Regions from separate parts of the Pseudonocardia wallangbongensis genome, predicted to be linked through region 2. Evidence: riboswitches for the same ligand, from Rfam matches in the RefSeq annotation. Region 2 holds a riboswitch; the other holds the start of a gene.
What was found. Region 2 has a riboswitch for S-adenosylmethionine ahead of ACU436_RS17845 (aminotransferase class V-fold PLP-dependent enzyme). Riboswitches for the same ligand answer to the same signal wherever they lie in the genome.
Positions count from the first base shown of each region.

Region 1: linked by a shared signal. The riboswitch ahead of thrC (threonine synthase) and the one ahead of ACU436_RS17845 (aminotransferase class V-fold PLP-dependent enzyme) in region 2 are both predicted to bind S-adenosylmethionine.

Region 1 is NZ_JBRERS010000004.1:40,111-50,722, reverse strand. Features, by position in the region: gene ACU436_RS15415 (sigma-54-dependent Fis family transcriptional regulator) at 1-703, shown strand, start outside; gene gndA (NADP-dependent phosphogluconate dehydrogenase) at 1,258-2,721, opposite strand; gene holA (DNA polymerase III subunit delta) at 3,062-4,021, opposite strand; SAM riboswitch class I at 4,133-4,249, shown strand; gene thrC (threonine synthase) at 4,258-5,532, shown strand; gene ACU436_RS15395 (pyridoxamine 5'-phosphate oxidase family protein) at 5,540-5,989, opposite strand; gene ACU436_RS15390 (hypothetical protein) at 6,058-6,798, opposite strand; gene ACU436_RS15385 (preprotein translocase subunit SecA) at 6,827-10,612, opposite strand, start outside.
Region 2 is NZ_JBRERS010000004.1:550,201-560,812, reverse strand. Features, by position in the region: gene ACU436_RS17865 (ABC transporter permease) at 1-395, opposite strand, end outside; gene ACU436_RS17860 (ABC transporter substrate-binding protein) at 392-1,984, opposite strand; gene ACU436_RS17855 (FAD-dependent oxidoreductase) at 2,348-2,905, shown strand; gene ACU436_RS17850 (SAM-dependent methyltransferase) at 3,155-4,003, shown strand; SAM riboswitch class IV at 4,047-4,160, shown strand; gene ACU436_RS17845 (aminotransferase class V-fold PLP-dependent enzyme) at 4,201-5,553, shown strand; gene ACU436_RS17840 (pentapeptide repeat-containing protein) at 5,661-6,485, shown strand; gene ACU436_RS17835 (flavin-dependent oxidoreductase) at 6,638-7,873, shown strand; gene ACU436_RS17830 (amino acid synthesis family protein) at 7,878-8,471, opposite strand; gene ACU436_RS17825 (LLM class flavin-dependent oxidoreductase) at 8,525-9,499, opposite strand; gene ACU436_RS17820 (VOC family protein) at 9,515-10,138, opposite strand; gene ACU436_RS17815 (UbiX family flavin prenyltransferase) at 10,135-10,612, opposite strand, start outside.

The DNA.
Region 1 (10,612 bases), 510 kb from region 2:
CCGCACCCCGGCCGGCCACCTGCGCGTGCTCGACGCCGCCGCGTACGGCCCGCAGTGGATCGGCGAGGTGGCGGGCGAGCTGGAGCACGCCGGCACCCTCGTCATCACCCACCTCGACCGGCTGCCCGCCGCCGGCGTCACCGCGCTCGCCGACACCCTCGAGCCCTACCGCGAGGCGACGGGGATCGAGCGGCCGTGGGTGGCGGCCACCGTCACGCGCGACCCCCACCGGCGCAGCGCGGACCTGGCGGCCCTGCTGACCTGCTTCCCGCGGACCGTCGAGGTGCCGCCGCTGCGCCACCACATCGAGGACGTCGCCGAGCTGGTGCCGCACCTGCTCACCCACCTCGCCCGGGGCAGCCTCACCTGCTCACCCGAGGCCATGCGCGTGCTCATGCGCAACCGGTGGCCCGGCAACGTCGAGCAGCTGCAGCAGGTGCTGCGCAAGGTCGTGGCCAAGCGCCGCGCCGGCGTCGTCGAGGCCCGGGACCTCCCGCCGGAGTGCCGGGTCACCACTCGCCGGGTGCTCACCCCGCTGGAGGCGATCGAGTGCGACGCCATCATCGAGGCGCTGCTCGACACCGACGGCAACAAGGTCGAGGCCGCCCGGCTGCTCGGCTCGTCCCGCGCCACGATCTACCGCAAGATCCGCGAGTACGGGATCTCGATGCCCACCCCGGTGGAGGCGGCCCGGCGCGGCTAGCCCCCCGGTTGATCGGTCCGAGATCCGCGTGAACGCCCCCACGAAGGCGCTCACCGTGATTTCGCAATGATCAACGCAGCACGATCCATCCGAGATGAGGGGAACTGCCCTCACGAGGGCGTTCAGCGTGGTCTCGCAGCGATCAAGGCCGCATGATCAGTCCGAGTTGCGGCGGATCGCCCCGCCTGGGGCGCTGAGCCGCATCCCGCAGCGATCACGCCCCCCGAAGTGAATGATCATGTCGACTCCTTTGAGCCTTCCCGAGACGCGTGGGGTCGACCTGATCATGAAAACGCGGGGCTCGGCGCGCCGTCGGGTGCCCACACCACTGTCCGGCGGTCGCGCCGCAGGGTGACCACACGCAGTCGCTCTGCCGCCCAGGTGACGTGCTCGTACGCAGGCCCGGGAGGGTACGCAGGCCCGGGAGGCAGGACGAGCATCTCGCAGAGCGTCCACGAAATCGGTGGTTCTGCCTGGGTCCGATCCCGGCCGTCCCTCCGATGAGACCGCCGGCGACAGACCGACCCACCGGCCGCTCCCGCCGGGGCCCCGTCCTAGGCGTCCGTGCGCACCTCGGTGCCGTCCTGCGCCCAGCGGGTGTGGAACACGCCCTCGGTGTCGGTCCGGCGGTAGGTGTGGGCCCCGAAGAGGTCCCGCAGCCCCTGGATCAGGTTGGCGGGGCCGCGCTCGCGGCGGTAGCCGTCGTAGTAGGACAGCGAGCTCGCGAACGCCGGGATCGCCACGCCCTGCTGCGTGGCCGTGACCACCACGCGCCGCCACGCGTCCTGCGCCTCGGCGACGGCGTCGGTGAAGTAGGGCACCATCAGCAGGTTCTCGACGTCCCCGTGCTCGGCGTAGGCGTCGCGGATCCGGTTGAGGAACTGCGCGCGGATGATGCAGCCGCCCCGCCAGATCGTGGCCATCGCGCCGAGGTCGAGGTTCCAGTCGTTGGCCGCCGATGCGGCGCGCATCTGCGCGAAGCCCTGCGCGTAAGCCACCACCTTGCTGGCGTACAGCGCCTGCCGGATGTCCTCGACGAGGTCGGTGCGGTCCTCGCCCGCGCCCGGCACCGGGCCGGCGAGGGCGCCGGCGGCCGCCTTCCGCTCGCTCTTCAGCGCCGAGAGCGTGCGCGCGAACACGGCCTCCGTGATGCCGGTGAGCGGGACGCCCAGATCGAGCGCGTCGATCGCCGTCCAGCGGCCGGTGCCCTTCTGCTCCGCCTCGTCGAGGATGACGTCGACGAGGGGACGGCCCGTCCGGGCGTCGGTCTTCTGCAGCACCTCGGCCGTGATCTCGATGAGGAACGACTCCAGGTCGCCGGAGTTCCACTCCTCGAAGATCTTGCCGATGGCCGGGGCGTCGAGGCCGGCGACGTGCGTGAGCAGGTCGTACGCCTCGGCGATGAGCTGGATGTCGGCGTACTCGATGCCGTTGTGCACCATCTTGACGTAGTGGCCCGCGCCGTCGGGGCCGACGTGCACGGCGCACGGGGTGCCGTCCACCTGCGCGGCGATGCTCGTGAGGATCTCCTCGACCTCGGCGTACGCGGCCGGGTCGCCGCCGGGCATGATGCTCGGCCCGTTGAGTGCTCCCTCCTCGCCACCGGAGACGCCCACACCCATGAACCGCAGGCCGCGGGCCGCACACTCCTCGGTGCGGCGCCTGGTGTCGGGGAAGTGCGAGTTGCCGGCGTCGATGATGATGTCGCCCTCGTCGAGCAGCGGCGCCAACTCCTCGATCACGCCGTCGACGGGGGCGCCCGCCTTCACCATCACGATGATCCGCCGCGGCCGCTCCAGCGCGGCGACGAACTCCTCGAGGGTCTCCGCCGCCGTGAACGCGCCCTCCGACCCGTAGGCCTCGATGAACTCCCGGGTGCGCGCCGCCGTCCGGTTGTGGACGGCGACGGGCGTGCCCCGGCGCGCGATGTTGCGGGCCAGGTTCGCCCCCATCACGGCCAGCCCGGTCACCCCGATACGGCTCTTGGCGACGGTCGCGTTCGCGTCTGGCACTGTCATCGCTTCCCCTCGGACTCAGATGCCTGCGCACGAACGCTACCGCCCACCCGATGGCCGCCGTCGCCCGTCGGCCCACCGGTACGGCGGGTGATCACGGGGTTGCCGGCACCCAAACGTGAGATGGCCTACATCCCCGTCGACAGCCTCGGCGGCCGTCACCCAGAGTGGAGGCTCGCCGGCGGGCACCTTGCTCCCCCTCGCCCGTCCGACCCGAGGAGTCTCCCCCGATGCTCGTTGATCTGTTCGCGCTGATCCCCGCCGTCCTCGCCGGAATCGGCGGTGCCCTCCTGGGCGACAAGGTCGGTGCCTGGTTCAAGAAGACCCGCACCACCAGCGACGGCTAGCGGCGCGAGCGCGCGGCCAGGATCCGCAGGACCGCGCGCTCCAGCGCGTAGTCCGGGTCGGCCGCCGCGCCCTTCACATCGGCGTTGACCTCGGCGGCGGCGGCGAACGCCTCCGTCAGGGCCTCCGGGCCCCACCCGCGCACGGCCTGCTGGGCCTTGCGGATCTTCCACGGCGGCATGCCCAGGGTGCCGGCCAGGCGGTTGGGGTCTCCGCGGCCGGCCGACCCGACTTTCGCGAGCGTGCGCAGCGCGTCGGCCAGGGCGTCGGCGACCAGCACGGACGGCGTGCCGAGGAGCTGCGCCCAGCGCAGCGCCTCGATCGCGCCGGCGCGGTCGCCCGCCACGACCTTGTCGGCCACCGCGAACCCGGAGGCCTCCGCCCGGCCGCGGTGGTAACGGCGCACCGCGCGCTCGTCGACCGACCCGCCGGTGTCGGCGACCAGCTGGCTCGTGGCCGAGGCGAGCTCCCGCAGGTCCGAGCCGACGGCCTCGAGCAGCGCGCCGATCGCGTCGCCCGTGATCTTGCCCCCGACCCGGCGGGCCTCGGCGCGCACGAAGTCGGACCGCTCGTCCATCCTCGTGATCTTGTTGCACGTGGTGACGGTGGCGCCGGCCTTCCGCAGCGCGTCGACGAGGCCCTTGTTGCGCGCCCCGCCCGAGTGGACGACCACGAGGACGATGCCCTCGGCCGGGTCGGCCGACTGCTCGACGATCGCCGCCGCCAGCTCCTTGCCCACCTCCTGCGAGGCGAGCAGCACGAGCACCCGCGCCTCGGCGAAGAGCGACGGGCTCAGGCTCGCGGTCAGGTCGGCGGGGGTGAGCTCGGCCGCGCGGACCCGGCGCACCTCGACCGCCGGATCCCCCGCGCGGACCTCCGCCGCCACCTGTTCGATCGCCCGCTCGACGAGCAGCTCCTCCTCGCCGACGACGAGGCGGAGCGGGGCGGGCGCAGCCATGCGTCCATGCTCGCGCACGGCCCCGACATCGCGTGACCCGGCTCCCAGATCACGCAACGAACTTGGGAGCCGCGGTGATCGTGCCGTAACGTGGCGGGCACAACCGAATATGGCTCATCCAGAGGGGCAGAGGGAACGGCCCGACGAAGCCCCGGCAACCGGCGATGCGCGCTCTTGCGCTCGAACACGGTGCCAATTCCGACCCGCACATCGCGGGGAAGATGAGGAGACGTCTCATGACCCTGGCTGCTGGCGCCCCTGCGACCTCCACCGCCTTCGATCTCGGACCGGCCCGCGCGCTGTCCTGTCGGGAGTGCGGCCACCAGATCCCCCTCGCCGCCGAGTTCGCGTGCCCGGAGTGCTTCGGCCCGCTCGAGGTGGCCTACGACTTCGGCGCCGTCACCCGCGAGTCGATCGAGGCCGGGCCCAAGTCCGTCTGGCGCTACAGGCACCTGCTGCCGGTGCCGTCCGACGTGCAGTCCCACCCCAACACCGAGCCCGGTCTCACCCGGCTGATCAAGGCCGACAAGCTCGCCGCGGCGCTGGGCGTGCGCTCGCTGTGGATCAAGGACGACACCGGTAACCCCACCCACTCCTTCAAGGACCGCGTGGTGGCAGTGGCCCTGGCCGCCGCCCGCGAGCTCGGATTCTCGGTGCTCTGCTGCCCGTCCACCGGCAACCTGGCCAACGCGGTGGCCGCCGCAGCGGCCCGGGCCGGCTGGGACTCCGTGGTGCTGATCCCGAGCTCCCTCGAGCAGGCCAAGGTCCTCACCACCGCCGTCTACGACGGCACCCTGATCGCCGTCGACGGCAACTACGACGACGTCAACCGGCTCGCCACGGAGCTCGCCGCCGAGCACGAGGACTGGGCGTTCGTCAACGTCAACGTCCGGCCCTACTACGCGGAGGGCTCCAAGACCCTCGGCTACGAGGTCGCCGAGCAGCTCGGCTGGCGCCTGCCCGAGCAGGTCGTGGTACCTGTGGCGTCCGGCTCGCAGCTGACCAAGGTGGACAAGGGCTTCACCGAGCTCGGCACGCTCGGGCTCGTGGAGCCCACCCCGTACCGGGTGTTCGGCGCGCAGGCCACGGGGTGCTCGCCGGTGGCGAAGGCGTTCGAGGACGGCAACGACGTCGTGCAGCCGGTGCGCCCCGACACGATCGCCCGCTCCCTCGCCATCGGCAACCCGGCCGACGGCCCGTACGTCCTCGACACCGTGCGCCGCACCGGCGGGGCGCTCGCGCACGTCAGCGACGAGGAGGTCGTGGACGGCATCCGGCTGCTCGCCCGCACCGAGGGCGTGTTCGCCGAGACCGCCGGGGGCGTCACCGTGGCCACCGCGAAGAAGCTCATCGAGTCGGGGCAGCTCGACCCGGACGCCGAGACCGTGCTGCTGATCACCGGCGACGGGCTCAAGACCCTCGACGCCGTGTCCGGCCACATCGGCCCGTCGGCCACCGTGCCCTCCACCAGCAAGGCGGTGCGCGAGGCGCTGGCGGACCGCGGGCTCTGACTCCGCTTCAGGCGGTGAGCCACCGCCCGTCGCGCATGAGGTCGCGGCCGTCGTGCTCGTCCACCTCGCGCCACGCCTGCACCCGCCGCGGCCGCACGCGGAAGTACAGGTAGGGCGCGGAGTACCGGCGGGGATCGAAGCCGGTCTTGGCGGCGAAGGCGTCGCCGACCTCCTCCGGGAGGTCGGTCATCGCCAGAGCCTGCACCACGCCGTCGACGAGTACGACATCCCGGCTCGGCCCGATCCCGATCCGCACGCGGCCGGTCTCCCGCAGGTTGCGTGCGGTCGGGCTGGCGGCGGCCGTGGCGATCAGGAGCGTCTCCCCGTCCCAGAGGAACGACAGCGGCACGAGGTACGGGAGGCCGTCCCCGCCCGTCGCCACCCAGGCGTCGACATCCTGCCGAAGCCGGGTGAGCGTGTCCTGCTTGCGCTGCTGCCGGGTACGGGGAGCGCTCATGCGGACCAGCATCCCCGATCGCCTCACCCGACCCCTGACCGCGGCCCCGGACCGCTCCAGCCCCGCGATCAGGTCGGGTTGGCCGGGCGCACGTCCCATCCCCCGGCCGTGAGCCGGCGGATGGCCGCCTCGACGTCGGGGCGGCCCGCACCCTCGGCATCGATCCAGGGCGACCAGTTCCGCGACCAGTCGAGGGACAGGGCCCCGGCCTCGTTGACGATCCGCACCCCGAACGGGGACGTGCCCGACCTCGTCGCGAGCGGGCCGGCGACCCGGAACGCGTCCCCGGACCGCTCGACGGGATAGCGGATCACCCCCGCTCCCTCGGGTATCAGCAGCTCGTTGCCCCCGCTCTCGACACCGCGGCCCGTCTTCTCGGGAAGGCGAGCACGGACCGCTTCGACGATCAGCTGGAGCCAACCGGTCCTGGAGTCCTGCTGCAGGCACTCCTGCTCGACGAGGAGCGTGCCCAGCCAGTCCAGGACGACCGCGCGGTCGAGCCGTTCGGTCCGATCCACCACGAGGTCGTTCCAGATCTCGGGGATCGCGACCGTTTCGGGCGGCGCGGCGAGGCGCAACTGGTGGAAGCGTTCGGCCGGCTGCGGGTCGCCCCGCGGATAGCCGAACTCGGCGTCGCAGCAGACGAGCTCGACGTTCACCGCGAGCGGTTCGAAAAGACCGTCACCCAGCGAGAAGAGCGCGTCCACGGCCATCGCGGCGAACGCACGCTGGTCGTCGACGCCGACCGGGGCAACGATCTCGGCGTACGTGTGCGGACGGGCCTCGGTCCAGATGCTCACCTCGGTCACGTGCACCTCGCCCTGTTCTCGTCGAGCGTCACCCGGTCGAGCACCGTGTGCTTCTGCATGGTCGAGAGGTTCCCCGCGACCCCGGCCTAGAGCAAGCCGTGATCCATCCGGGGTTCCGCGAGGGTCCGCAGCTGCCCGGAGGCACGAGCAGGTGGGCCGTCCCGACACCCGGCGCCGAGACCGAGTCCTGCGGCGGCGTTGCCGACGCGCTGTCGCCACCGAGCGCCAGCAACGCGACGACCGCGGCCACGATCGCGACCGCCCGGGTCAGGATCCGAGTCCACGGCGGGCCGCGGGCCCAGTGGTGACCCGCTGCCGCCGCCAAGACCGGGCTCACCGCCGCCACGGCGGCCGCGATCACGAGCACGACCGTCGGAGCGCCGAGCAGCGCCGCGAGCACAGCGGCCGCGGTGCCCACGGCCGTCCCGCGCAGGAACGCACCGATCGGCCGCAACCGCGAGCTCTCCCCGGCCGCCGGCGCGAGACTGATCCAGCGGTTGACGACGGTGGCATCGGGGGCCTTCCCCGTCGCCTTGTGCGGGACGATCCAGTTCAGGATCCACAACGCGCCGAGGGTCACCGCCGCCGATACCGCCGCGACCGTGACGGGCGCACTCAACTCCAGGACTCCCAGCGGGACGAAGAAGCCGAGGCCGGCCATGAGCAGGCCGGGGACCACGCCCCACCAGAACCGCCCGAGCACCGCCGAGCGGATCGCCGCCCGCTCCGCCGGCGGGCTGTGGGTCAACCGTGCCCGCCAGGCCATGAGCTTCGACACCCCGCGCGGACCGGCAACCACGACGCCCACGACCGCACCCGCGACCACGAGCAGCGGCCACTGCTGCGGCCACAACGCCACCAGCCCCCAGTACAGCAAGCTGATGTTCCCGACCCGGCCCATCACCGCGTGGTACTTGCCGCCGAACGTCGTCGGCCGCAGCGCCTCCACGACTCCCAGCACGCTCATGTTGGCGAACGCCACCGTCAGCACCACCGTGGCCGCCAGCAGCACCGGATCGAACGGAGCGGCCACCCACCCGACACTGATCGCCAGCAGCACGTTCCCGACGTTCGACGTGATCGGCATCGCCACCCAGGTCAGCAACCACGCCGTGATCCCGCTGGCCGACTCCCCTCGGCCGTGCGCCACGTTCGACTCCGTCTTCAACGCCCCGAGGAAGAACATCACGACGGTCGCCGCGTAGAGACCCGAGATCCACGCGCTCAGGCCGGCTCCCGTGACCGTCGCCGACACCATCGCCACCACGTTCACCACGAACGTCCCCAGCAGCGCCAGCGCCTTCAGCTGGCTCATCAGCCCGGCGCGGACCGATACCGAGTTCAAGCCACCGCGCAACGCATAGGCCCCGTTGCTCGCGTGATTCGGGAGCAGCCCCAGGAACAGCGTCGCCAGAACCACCACGACCAGCGCCCGTGCCGCAGCCTGCACCCACTCCGCCCGCACCAGCCGGTTCCGGATCCCGGTGCCGACCGCCGCGACCCGACCCCGTGGCCGGGTTTCGTCCGGCAGCTCACGCAACGCCTCCCGCAACCGCTTCTTGGTGCTCCGGCCCCATTCCAGGCCGTGCGCCGCGGCGAAGGCACCGATCGCCTGCGCCGGTCCGGCCACGCCCTTCCACCGGCCGACGGCCAGCAGCCGGCGAAGCTCCTCCGCGGTCAGCTCCCCGCGCTCGGCGAGCGCCCGGAGGTCCGCCACGACCTGTGCGGGGACGCCGCTGCCGATCACTCGCCGCAACTGGTGCCGCAGCTGGGGATCGGCGATTCCCCGGAGACCGATCCAACGCTGCGCCCAGCGCGACGCCACCTCGTGCCCGAACGCCCCGGCCGCCCGGGCGAGATGTCCGGCCGTCCTACCGCCGGTCGCCCGTCGCGCGGCCCGCACCAGCCACGCCGGTGGACCGTGCGCCCGCACCAGCTGCACGGCCTTCACCCCGACCAACGCGATCGCGGCCAGCGCACCGAACGCGGCCCCGTCCAGGAACCGGCCGAGGTCGGCCCACCAGCCGGCCGACGTCGCGGCGCCGTTGCTCGCCCCTCCTGCCCCGGCCAGGGGCGTGGCACCCGCAGGCATGGACAGCAGCACGACGACCCCGACGAGCGCGGCGGCCAGGACCAGCACGCGCACCGTCCACCGGACCCACGGCTCGGCCCACAGCTCCCGCAACGTCGTCCCGGCGGGGACGCCGGACGCGCCCGGGGCCCGCTCGAGCATCCGATCCCGCCAGCCGGCGGCGTCGAACCGCGCCTGCAGCTCGTCCACGCGGGCCTTCAACGCCCGGACCCGATCCCGGTCGCCCCCCGCCCGAGCATCCGCGAGCTGCGCGTGCGCCTTGCGCAGCTTTCCGCGCAGCCGCTCGAGCTTCGCCTGCTGACGCTCCATCGCCCGGCGCAGGTACCTGCCCTGCCGCAGGGGCGGCGCCACCAGATCCGCAAGGGCGTGTTCCACCAGCTCGAGCTGGGCCTCCAGCCGCGCCTTGCGGACGTCCAGCAGCTTGCGGCCCCACGTCCTCGCGGCCAGCCGGTCGTCGACCCCCTTCAGCCGGGCCCTCAGCAGGTCCCGCTTGGCCTCGTGCAGCGCCTTGAGCCGCTGCTCGTACTCACCGGCCAGCCGATCCATGGTCGTGCGGATCTCCGCGGCACGCCGCTCGTTCTCGACCAGAGCGGCCTGCCACTGCTTCTTCGCCTTCTCGCTGTGTGGCTTGGCCAGCTGCTTGCGCTGCCATGCCTGCTCGGTCAGGTTGCGCACCAGCATCCGCTGCGCGTGGTTGGCCAGGTGGAGGAACGCCCGCTCGACCCACCAATCCGACAAGCGCGCCAGCCGCCGGCCCAGCCGGACCGGCACCGTGTGCTCCAGGCCCCGCGCGGCCAGGAAGATCAGCTTCCCGAAGGTCCGGCTCGCCCCGGTCCAGATGTCGAGCGCGCGCCGCCGCGCCTGCCGCTCCCGCGAGAGCTGCTTGAACAGCACCCGCTGGTCCAGGATCAGCTGATCGTTGAACCCGACCAGCAACCCGAGGAAGTGGAACGTGTAGAACGCCGGCCTCCTCGACGACAGGCCCTTGTCGTACGAGGCCGCCCAGTTGCGCAGCCGCTGCCACAGCCGGGTCCAGCCCTTCACCTTCGGCTCGCGCACACCCGGCACCGGCATGAAGTCCGCCGGCGTCTGCCAGAACGTGTAGAAGGCCGGCCCCACCCGCAGCCACCCGAGGCCGAACAGGTTGATGCTGATCCGCAGCCACAGGCGCGTATCCGGAATGGCTGTGAACGGCCACTTCATCCGAACCGGTGAGGACTCCGTCGTCAGCCAGGCCACCTGGTCCGGCTCCTCCCGCAGCCCCCTCGACATCGACGTCGACAAGAACCCGGCCACCACCCCGCCGAGCCCCACCAGCTCCACCGTGACCAGCCCGCCGGCCACCACCCACGACCACAGCGTCGTCTGGAGGAACGTGAACGACAGCGCGGCCAGCATCCAGGCCCGCTCCCAGCGGATCGACTTCACATAGCCCCGGATCCCCGGCTTCGAACCGGGAGTCCGCGCCGTCTTCATGTGCGGGAACATCCCCCACAACGGCAGCCACAGCGCGCCCCACGCCGGTCCGAGGCCCAGCGCCCAGGTCACGCCGGCGACGAACATCGCCGGCAGGATCGGCATGTAGAGCCGGCCCTCGGTCACGAACAGCGGAGGCACGCCGACGTTCCGCACCCGGTGGGCGCTCAGGCCGTTCGCGGCGGCCACGTCCCGAGCGGCCCCCACGACCTGCGCGAGCTTCCGGTTCGCCTCGTCCCGGGTCCC
Region 2 (10,612 bases):
AACGCTCGGGTGTAGGTGGCGGCGAGCGCCACCGTGCCGCCGAAGAGCACCGCGACCACGAGCCCGGCCGCCGAGATCGCCACCGTGGGCGGCAGCGCCTCGAGGATCGCCCCGCGCACGTCCTGGCCGTTCTGGATCGAGGTCCCGAAGTCCCCGGTGAGCGCCGCGAGCAGCCGCTGCCCGTACTGCACGAGCAGCGGCTGGTCGAGCCCGTAACGGGCGCGCAGCGCGGCCAGCTGCTCGGGGGGCAGCGGCTCGCCGTCCAGCCCGCCGCTCGCCATCGTCGCCACCGGGTCGCCCGGCAGGAGGTAGAGCACGACGAACGACACCGTGAACGCCGCCCAGAGCACCCCGACCGCGGCCAGCAGCCGCCGGGCCAGGTACCGACCGGTCACGGCTGCGCCTTCCAGGCGTCGTGCAGCTGGATCCGCGAGCCGGAGTCGAACAGGATCCCGTGGACGTCGGCCGCGACGCCCAGCACCGTCGTCAGCTCGACGACCGGGATCGCGTGGTGCTCCTGCACGAGCAGCTGCTGGGCCTGCGCGACGGTGGCGGCGCGGGCCGCCTCGTCGGGCTGGGCCGCCTGCTCGGCGAGCAGGGCGTCGAGCGGGCCGGGTGGCAGCCGGTAGTAGTTGTTGCCGGCCGTCGCGTAGGTGCTGCGCAGGATGTCGGGGTCGGCGCGGGTGGTGTTGCCCCACGTCGCGGTGAACTCGCCGGACTGCAGCGTCGGGGTGTTCTCCGAGATCGGCTTCTCCCGCAGCGCCACGTCGATCCCGACCTTGCGCACCTGCTGCTGGATCAGCTCGACGGCGGCGCGGTTGGCGGGCGAGTTGGAGTACCAGGTCAGCTCCACCGCCAAGGGCGTGCCGTTCCTCGCCCGGACACCGTCCGGGCCGGGCAGCCAGCCTGCGGCGTCGAGCACCGACCCCGCTTGCGCCGGGTCGAACGCGAGCAGGGCGGACTGGTCGGAGTACCCGGGCGTCGTCGAGGCGAGGGCGCTGGCGGCCGGCTTCGTCTGCGAGTTGTAGACGGTGGCGACGACCTCGGCGCGGTCGATCGCGAGCGACACCGCCTCCCGCACCGCGGGATCCCCGCCGACCGGGGTGGCCTGGTTGAACGAGATCCCGAACGGGATGCCGGGGTTGGACCGGCCCTGCAGCTGCGCGCCCGCGCCGGTCAACGGCACCTCGTCCTGCTGCGCGAGGTTGCTGACGGCGTCCACCTCGCCGGACATCAGGCTCCCGACGCGCACCCCGGACTCCGGCACGATCCGGAACTCGACCCGGTCCAGCCGGGCCTCACCCGGCGACTGCCACAACGACGAACCCCAGGCGTACCCGGCTCGCTTGGCGAGCACGATCGAGTCGTCGCGGGTGTAGGACTCGATCACGAACGGGCCGGACGCGATCACCGAGGCGCAGCGCTCGTCGTCGCTCTTCGCCACCGTCGCCGGGGACAGGATGCCCAGGCTGTGCGTCGACGTGCCCTGCAGGAACTGCACGTTGGGCCGGTCGAACGCCACCGTGAACCGCGTCGGGCTCTCCACCGTGGTGCCCGCGTAGCCGGCCAGGTAGCCCTTCGGCAGCGTGCCGCGGGCGCCGAGGTCCTGGACGGCGTCGAAGTTGGCCCGCACGGCCGTGGCGTCCAGCGGCGTGCCGTCGCTGAACGTCACGCCCTCGCGCAGCGTGAACGTGTAGGCGCTGGCGTCGGCGTTGCTCTCCCAGCTCGTGGCCAGCCACGGCCGCAGCGCGCCGGTGGCCGGGTCCTGGTCGGTGAGCGAGTCGACCACCTGGCGCAGCGAGAAGATCGTGTCGTTGCTGCCGACCTGTTGGGGGTCGACGCACCCCTGGTCGCTGCTCACCGCGAACCGCAGCGTGCCGCCCGGCTGCGGGACGCCGGGGTCGGCGGTGCCCGCCGATGGCGAGGAGCCGCACGCGGCGAGCAGCAGGGCTGCGGCGAGCCACGGGGCACGGGGTCGGGGCATGAGTGGTCCTTCATCCGGGAGTACGCGCAGGCGTCGGCACCGCCGCGGCACGGCGGCGATGTGGGAGGGTCGGGTCGGCTCGTCAGCCTCGACAGAGCGCCGCACAAGTGCGGCACAGATCGACGTGGTGGCGCCACGCATGCCACGTCGTACGCATCTCGATCCGCTCCAGGTATCTCGGCCGCTCTGGATGGTGCTTCGAACTTACGTAGCGATCGCATCGTTTTTCAAGCGGTGTGTCGAGCACCATCGGAAATCACGAAATGACCGGACAGAATGACCGGCAAATGTCCGTTCGTTGACATCGCACCGGCCCGGCCACCTACCGTGATGACCTGCTGACCGGGAGAGCTGGAGGCCGCCGTGCCCTGTCCACCGAGCCTGCTGGACCCGACACCCACCGACGCCCCGTCCCTCACCGTCGACGTCGCCGTGGTCGGCGCGGGCCCGGCGGGCGCCGCCACCGCGTGGCACCTCGCCCGCCGCGGACTGCGCGTCGCGCTGCTGGAACGGCGGGCCGCGGGCGAGGTCTGGCGGGCGGCAGGCCCGGCGCCGTGGACCGACGCGGGGCTGGCCGCGCGGCTCGCCGCCGAGGCGACCCGGCTCTGGCGGGAGGTCGAAAAGGCCACCGGGGCGGAGCTGCTGCACGTCGAGCACGGGATGTGGCAGGTGCGGGCCGACCAGGCGACGGCCGCGCTGACGGCCGCGGCCACGGCGTGGGGCGCGCAGTTGCGCCACTGCGACGAGGTCACCTCGATCGACGCCGCCGACGGCGGAGCGCTGGTGCGCACCCGATCCGCCACCGTGTGGGCCGCCCGGGTGGTGCTCGCCGGTACCGGCCCGCTCGCCGCCGCCCCGGACGCGCCGGTCGCCGCCGTACCCGGCCGGGGTTCATTCGCGATTCCCGTGCTCACCCGCTGACGGATCACACCCCGGGTTCCCGGAAACGCAGTCGCGACCCGGATGTGCGGCCTTATCCGGATTCGAGCCGGTACGCATGTCGAGACCCATGTCGAGAGGCTTCTCGCGCGCACCGTCCTCTTGCTCTGCCGATGACGGGCTGTCGAGGAACGCGGGCCGGTCCGGCTTGCCGGTACCGCGGTCTACTACCACGGTCCTCGGGTCGATACGGTGGGCCCGATCGATCACCGACGACCGGAGCGGGGAAGCGTGGCAGAGGACCGGATCGAGATCGCCGACATTCCGACCGACATCCCGACTTCTGCCCGCGCGTATGGCTGGCTGCTCGGCGGCAAGGAACACTTCGAGATCGATGAGACCTTCATGAAGGCCACGCTCGAGGTCTTCCCCACCTGTCTGGACATCGCCCGCCAGAACCGGCGATTCCTGTACCGCGCGGTCCGCCACCTCACCGAGGAGGTGGGGATCCGGCAGTTCCTCGACATGGGCTGCGGGCTGCCCACGGACAACAACGTGCACCAGGTGGCCCGGCAGTTCACCGACGACGCGCACGTCGTGTACGTCGACATCGACCCGATCGTGCTGGCCCACGCACGCGCGTTGCTGGCCCGCGACGACTCGACCGTCGTGATCGGCGCGGACATGCGCGACCACGAGGCGATCCTCGAGCACCCGGACGTGCTGCGCATGATCGACCTCGACGAGCCGCTCGCGGTGCTGTTCCTCTCGGTCGGCCACCACATCCTCGACGCGTTCGACCCCCGCGCCGTCCTGCACGGGGTGATCGACCGCGCCGTTCCGGGCAGCTACCTGGCCTTCTCCCAGGTGGTCTGCGACGACCCCGAACGCGGGGCCCGGTTCGAGAAGTCGATCAACGAGTACGGCATCCCCTGGCGCAACCGCACCGAGGCCGAGGTCGACGAGCTGCTCTCCGGGTTGCAGCCGGTCGAGCCGGGGCTGGTGAACCTCGCCGACTGGCGCCCCGTGGCCGTCCAACCACCGCTCGCGCCCGTGCCTGCGGAGATCGCGCAGTACGACGGGGCGTCCCTCTCCGACCCCTCGATCTACGAGTACGGCGGGGTGCTCCGCAAGATCTGATCCGCTTGACCGATCGCGTCCCCCGCCCGTAACGTCCTCGTCAGGTCAAGAGCGCCAGCGTCAAGCCCCGGCTCGCTGGCCGGCAACCCTCCTCCGCGGTGGGGTGCTCCGGGTGACGACCAGGCCGCCGTGCAACCACGGCCGGCAAGCGCGGACCCGACATCCGTCCGGGTCCCCAGTGGGTCCGGAGGACCTTCATGACCGCTGTGCTGTCCGCCCGCCCCGGCGTCCGTGCGCCGGCGGCGTCCGTCACGGGCGCCGACCTGCACGTCCCGCTCGTCACGGGCGAGGGCGTGCGCTACGCCAACCTCGACCTCGCCGCCAGCGCCCCCGCGCTCACCGCGGTGGCCGACCACGTCGCCGCGCTGCTGCCCTACTACGCGAGCGTCCACCGCGGCGCCGGCTACGCCTCGCAGGTCTGCACCGCTGTTCTCGAACGAGCCCGGGAGACGGTGGGGCGGTTCGTGGGCGCCCGCGCCGACGACGTCGTCGTGTTCACCCGCAACACCACGGACGCCCTGAACCTGCTGGCCCGGTGCGTGCCGGGCCCGGTGCTCCGGCTGGACGTCGAGCACCACGCCAACCTGCTGGCCTGGGGCCCGGGCCGGGTGCTGCGGGCCGCCGGCACCGTCGAGCAGACCCTCGCCGACCTGCGCTACGCCCTCCCCGCCGACCGGCCCACGCTGCTCGCCGTCACCGGGGCGTCCAACGTCACCGGCGAGGTGCTGCCCCTCGGCGAGATCACCGCGCTCGCCCACGCCGCGGGCGCCCGCGTGGTCGTCGACGCCGCCCAGCTCGCCCCGCACCGCAGCGTCGACATCGCGGCCACCGGCGTCGACTACCTCGCGTTGTCCGGGCACAAGCTCTACGCCCCGTACGGCGCCGGGGCGCTCGTCGGGCGCCGCGACTGGCTCGACGTCGCCGCGCCGTACCTGGCGGGCGGAGGTGCCGTGCACGCGGTCACCGCGCCCGCCGAGGGCGGCGCCACCGAGGTGTCGTGGGCGCCCGCCCCGCACCGGCACGAGGCCGGCACCCCGAACGTCCTCGGCGCCGCCGCGCTCGCCGAGGCCTGCCGGGTGCTCCCCGGCGTGCTCGACCCGGCCCACGAGGCGGCGCTCCTCGACCGGCTCGAGACCGGACTGGACGCGCTGCCGGGGGTCCGGACGCTGCGGATCTGGCCGGACAGCACCGACCGCGTCGCCGTCTGCACGTTCGTGGTGGCCGGCCACCCGGCGGGGCGGGTGGCCGCATACCTGTCGGCGGAGCACGGGATCGGGGTGCGGGACGGGAAGTTCTGCGCCCACCCGCTGCTGCAGCGCCTTGCCGGCACCGCGGACGGCTGCGCGGTGCGCGCCAGCCTCGGCCTCGGCACCACCGTCGACGACGTGGACCGGCTCGTCGACGCCGTCGAGTGGCTCGTCAGCGACGGGCCAGGCTGGGACTACGCCGTGGTCGACGGCCGTTGGAGCCCGGTGCCCGACCCGCGCGAGGCCGACCCGCTGGGCGTCGGCGGCCCGACGGGCCCGGCGCTCCCCGCCTGCGGCCACTGAGGCCGCCGGCCGAGAGGTCAGGAAAGCCACATTCCTGTACTGCAGGTTCATGAATGTGGCTTTCCTGAACCCGTGGGCCGGTGGCCGCCCCGGCCACGGGTAGGACAATGGGGGCGATGTCCGTCCCCGACCGCCTCACCGCCGACTGCTCCCGCTGCGCCGGGCTGTGCTGCGTCGCCCTCCCGTTCGCCGCGTCGGCCGACTTCGCCGTCGACAAGGCGGCCGGGACGCCGTGCCGGCACCTGGAGCCCGACTTCCGCTGCGGCATCCACGCCGGGCTGCGCGAGGCCGGCTACTCCGGCTGCACGGTCTACGACTGCTTCGGGGCCGGGCAGCAGGTCGTCCAGGTGACGTTCGGCGGGCGGGACTGGCACGGCCACCCGGAGCTCGCCGACGCGATGTTCGCGGTGTTCCCGGTGGTCCGGGTGCTGCACGAGCTGCTGTGGTACCTCGCCGAGGCGCGGGCGCTTCCCGCGGCGGCACCGCTCGCCGAGGCGCTCGACGCGGCGCTCGCGGAGACCGACCGGCTCGCCGCGGGCACGCCGGAGGAGCTCGCCGCGCTCGACGTCGAGGCCCACCGGCGGTCGGTCGCCGACCTGCTGGGACGGGTGAGCGACCGGGCCCGGGCCGGCAGCCCGGGCCGGGACCACCGGGGGGCGCAGCTGCTGGGGGCCCGGCTGCGGGGAGCCGACCTGCGCCGGGCGAGCTTCCGCGGCGCCCTGCTCGTCGGCGCGGACCTGCGCGGGGCCGACCTGCGCGGGGCCGATCTCCTCGGTGCCGACCTGCGCGGAGCCGACCTCGCCGGGGCCGACCTGCGCGACACGCTCTTCCTCACCGCCGCGCAGGTCGCGGCGGCCCGCGGCGATGCCGCCACCCGGCTGCCCCCGGCCCTCCCGCACCCGGCCCCCTGGACGGCCCCCCGCCGTAGATGACCCCACCGCGACAGCTCACACACCAACATGCGCGCTCGCACACCAACTGCAGTTCGTGTGTGAGTACCGAAGTTGGTGTGTGAGCCGCCCGGCCGACAGTTGTCCATCCTTCGGCTTCCGCAGGCAACGGGACGTCGCTAGTTTCGGCACCCATGAAGGTGCTGATCGTCGGGGCCGGGATCGGCGGGCTGGCCACCGCCCTGTTCCTGCACGATGCCGGGATCGAGTCCGAGGTCTACGAGCGCAGCCCCGTCATCCGCGAGCTCGGGGTCGGGATCAACGCCCTGCCGCTGGCCGTCGCACCGCTGGCCGGGCTGGGCCTGCTCGACCAGCTGGACGAGGTGGCGGTCCGCACGAAGGAGCTGTTCTACAGCCACCGCCTCGGGCAGGTGATCATGCACCGGGCGTGCGGGCTCGACGCAGGTTTCGACGTGCCGCAGCTGTCGGTGCACCGCGGCCGGCTGCAGGGCGCGCTGGTGCGCGCGGTCCAGGAGCGCCTCGGCCCGGACGCCGTGCACACCGGGTACCGGCTGGCCGGGTTCGAGCAGGACGGCGACGGCGTCCGCGCCACGTTCACCGACCCGGCGGGCGGCCCGCTCGGTGAGCAGGTGGGCGACGTGCTGCTCGGCGCCGACGGCATCCACTCCACCGTGCGCGCCACCTTCTACCCGGACGAGGGCCCGCCGCGCTGGAACGGTGTCGTGATGTGGCGCGGCGCCACCGACTGGCCGCCGTTCCTGACCGGCCAGTCGATGATCGTCTCCGGCGGGAACGCGGCGAAGCTGGTGCTGTACCCGATCGGCCGGGGCAGCTCACCCGACACCGTGCTCACGAACTGGGCGATCTGCATCCGCACGGGCGAGCCCGGCGACCCGGCACCCCGCCGGGAGGACTGGTCCCGCCCGGGAGACCGGGCCGAGCTCGCACCGCACGTCGAGCGCTTCCACACCCCGCACCTCGACCTGCCGGGCCTGGTCGCGGCCACCTCGGAGTTCTACGAGTACCCGATGTGCGACCGCGACCCGCTGCCGCGGTGGAGCCACGGCCGCGTCACACTCCTCGGCGACGCCGCCCACCCGATGTACCCGATGGGCTCGAACGGCGCGGGCCAGGCCGTGCTGGACGCCGTGGCCCTCACCCGCAACCTGACGTCCGGCGCCGACCCGGAGGCCGCGCTGACCGCCTACCAGGACGAGCGGCTGCCGGCCACGCGCGAGATCGTGCTGCGCAACCGGGTCGGCGGGCCGGAGATGGTGATCGACGAGGTCGAGCGCCGCGCCCCGGACGGCTTCGACCGCCTCGACGACGTGATGGACCCCGCCGAGCTGGAGGCGATCGTCAAGAGCTACGCCGCGGCGTCCGTGGCGACGCCGACCGGGCGGCCCTGACCGATCAGTCGAACGACTCCAACAGGGCGTCCACCTCGTCCTGGGTGGGTCCCTTCGAGCGCGCGTTCGGCCGCGGACCCGTCGTGTAGCCGACGAGCAGGAGCAGCTCGTCCGGGCGTGGGGCGTCCGCGACCGCGACGGTCAGCGTGTCCATCGCGTCCAGGTCCCAGCCCTCGTCGAGCGGCCCGAAGATGACGTCGATCGAGGTGCCGGCGGGCCCGATCCGCGCGTTGCCGGGGATGAGCACCCGTCCCCGCCGCAGGGTCGCCCGCATGGCCATGCCCAGCCTCGGGTGGATCAGCGCGGCGCCGTGTTCCGGATCGCCGGCCAGGCCGATGAGCGCCGCCTTGCCGTAGGCGCGGATCCCCGCCGCGTCGCCGATCCGGTCCAGCGCCCGGGTGGTGAGCTGCTCGCCCAGCACCTCCGACAGCTCGACCAGGGGCGAGATGTCCGTCGACGCGGGCCTGCCCGCCAGCGGGTTCGCCGCGACCGCACCCACCACGATGCGGGTCAGGGGTGGGGAGACCGGGCGCCCGGACTCCACGTGCACCTGCTCCTCGAACTGCACGAACTTGCGAACAGCCGGCTGCTCTGCCATGTCGCCTCCCTCGGGCTCCCGGATCGGGCCGGGGGCACGGCAAGGTTAAGCGGTCAGCTGCCCTGCAGCCGCGGGATGACCTCCTTGACGAGCAGGTCGAGCTGGCGCCGCCAGTCCCACGACGTGATCCGCAGCGTCACCTCGGTGGCGCCGTCGGCGTAGAGCCGCTCGATGTCGGCGGCCGCCTGTTCCGGGGTGCCGGTGGCGGTCCAGTGCCTCGTCGCCTCCCGGTCGAAGACGGGGCCGTAGTACTCGCCGAGGAAGCGGTAGCTCTCCTCGTACGCCTCCTCGCGGTCCGGCGAGAGGTTGAGGTTGTGGTAGGCCGAGACGGGGAAGGTGTCCGGGTCGCGCCCCTCCTCCACCAGGAACTCCTTGATCGCCGGGAGGTTGACCGTCAGGTGCTCGGGGCTCTTGCGCGTGGTCATCCACCCGTCGGCGATGCGCGCGACGCGGCGCAGCGCGCGGGTGGCGATCGGCTCGGGCGCCGGGTTGGACGCGATGTAGATCGGCGGCGGCGACTGCACCGGCTTCGGCAGCACGGTCACGTTCTCGAACGACGTGTACCGCCCGTTGTAGGTGACGTCCTCCTCCGTCCAGAGGCGCCGGACGATGTCGGTGTTCTCCTCCATCCGGTTCGCCCGCGAGGCGTCGCTGACGCCGTAGGGCGCGCCCTCCCGCGCGGAGGCGTCCTTGGGCTTGACGATCCCGGTGCAGACCGCGAGCAGCATCCGTCCGGCGGACAGCTGGTCGAGCGTGGCCCACTGGTCGGCGAACAGGATCGGGTCCCGCACCGGGAAGCTCGCCATGCAGCCCACGGCGAGCCGGACGTTGCGGGTGACCGCGGCGAGCGAGCCGAACAGGGCGATCGACTCCGGCCGCGGCTTGGCGAGCAGGCTGTCGCCGATCCAGAGCGACTCGAACAGGCCGGTCTCGTCGGCCCAGTGCCCGGTCTCGACGAGCTCGGAGAGGCTCAGCACGTCGAAGAACGTGCCTCGCTGCGGAAGTGTCAGCCCGATCTTCCGGGTCATCGGATCTCCTCCTGGTCAGCTGATCGTGATCTCACCGCGAGGGGTGTCGAGCACCGCCTGCAGCGCGGCCGGTCCCTCCGTGACGTCGAGGGTGACGCCCAGGGCCGCGAGCGCGGCCCGTACGGCGGGCGGGTCGGGGTGGCGGCCGGCGAGCGAGACGAGCCGCAGCTGCGGCAGGCCGGCCGCCGTGGGGTGCCGGGCGTCGCGCCAGTCGATGAGCGCGGGGGCGAGCCCGTCGAAGCGGTCGCCGCGGTTGGGCGTGAGCCGCCACTCCAGGAGATGGCCGTCGGGGGTCCGGCGCGAGAGCGGCGCGATGTCCCCCGGGTCGTAGCCGCGCTCACGGGCGTGCCGCACGGTCGCCTCGAGATCGGCGGGCCGGACCACCCAGGCAGCCAGCCGCGGACCGGTCAACCGGTCGATGCCGAAGACGTCCGGCAGCGGCGTCTCGGCCGGGTCGTCGGGGCCGATCAGCTCCAGGTACGCCGCCCCGCCGAGGCCGACGAGGTGGTTGCGGGTGCCGCGGCCGACGTGCCGGCCGCCGAGCACCGGCGCCACCCCGGTGCGCTCGGTGAACTCGGCGACGAGCGCGTCCAGGTCGGGTGTCGCGTACACGAGGTGGTCCATCCGCGGCTCGATCACGGCGCCACCGGCTCGCCCCAGCGGCGGACGACCCCGAGGTCGAGGTCGAAGAGGTCGAGCACGCGCCCGACGGTGTGGTCCACCATCTCCTCCAGGCTCGCCGGGCGGGCGTAGAAGGCGGGCACCGGCGGGGCGATGACCGCGCCCAGCTCGGTCAGCTCCGCCATGGTCCGCAGGTGGTTGCGGTGCAGGGGGGTCTCCCGGACCATCAGCACCAGCCTGCGCCGCTCCTTCAGCACCACGTCGGCCGCGCGGGCGAGCAGGCTCGTCGTCACGCCCGAGGCGATCTCCGACATCGACTTCACCGAGCACGGCGCCACCACCATCCCCAGCGTCCGGAACGAACCACTGGAGATCGCGGCGCCGAGGTCGGTGTTGGAGTAGGTGATGTCGGCGAGTGCGGTGAGGTCGCCGACGGACATGTCGGTCTCGTAGGCGAGCGTCATGCGCGCCGACTTCGTGACGACGAGGTGC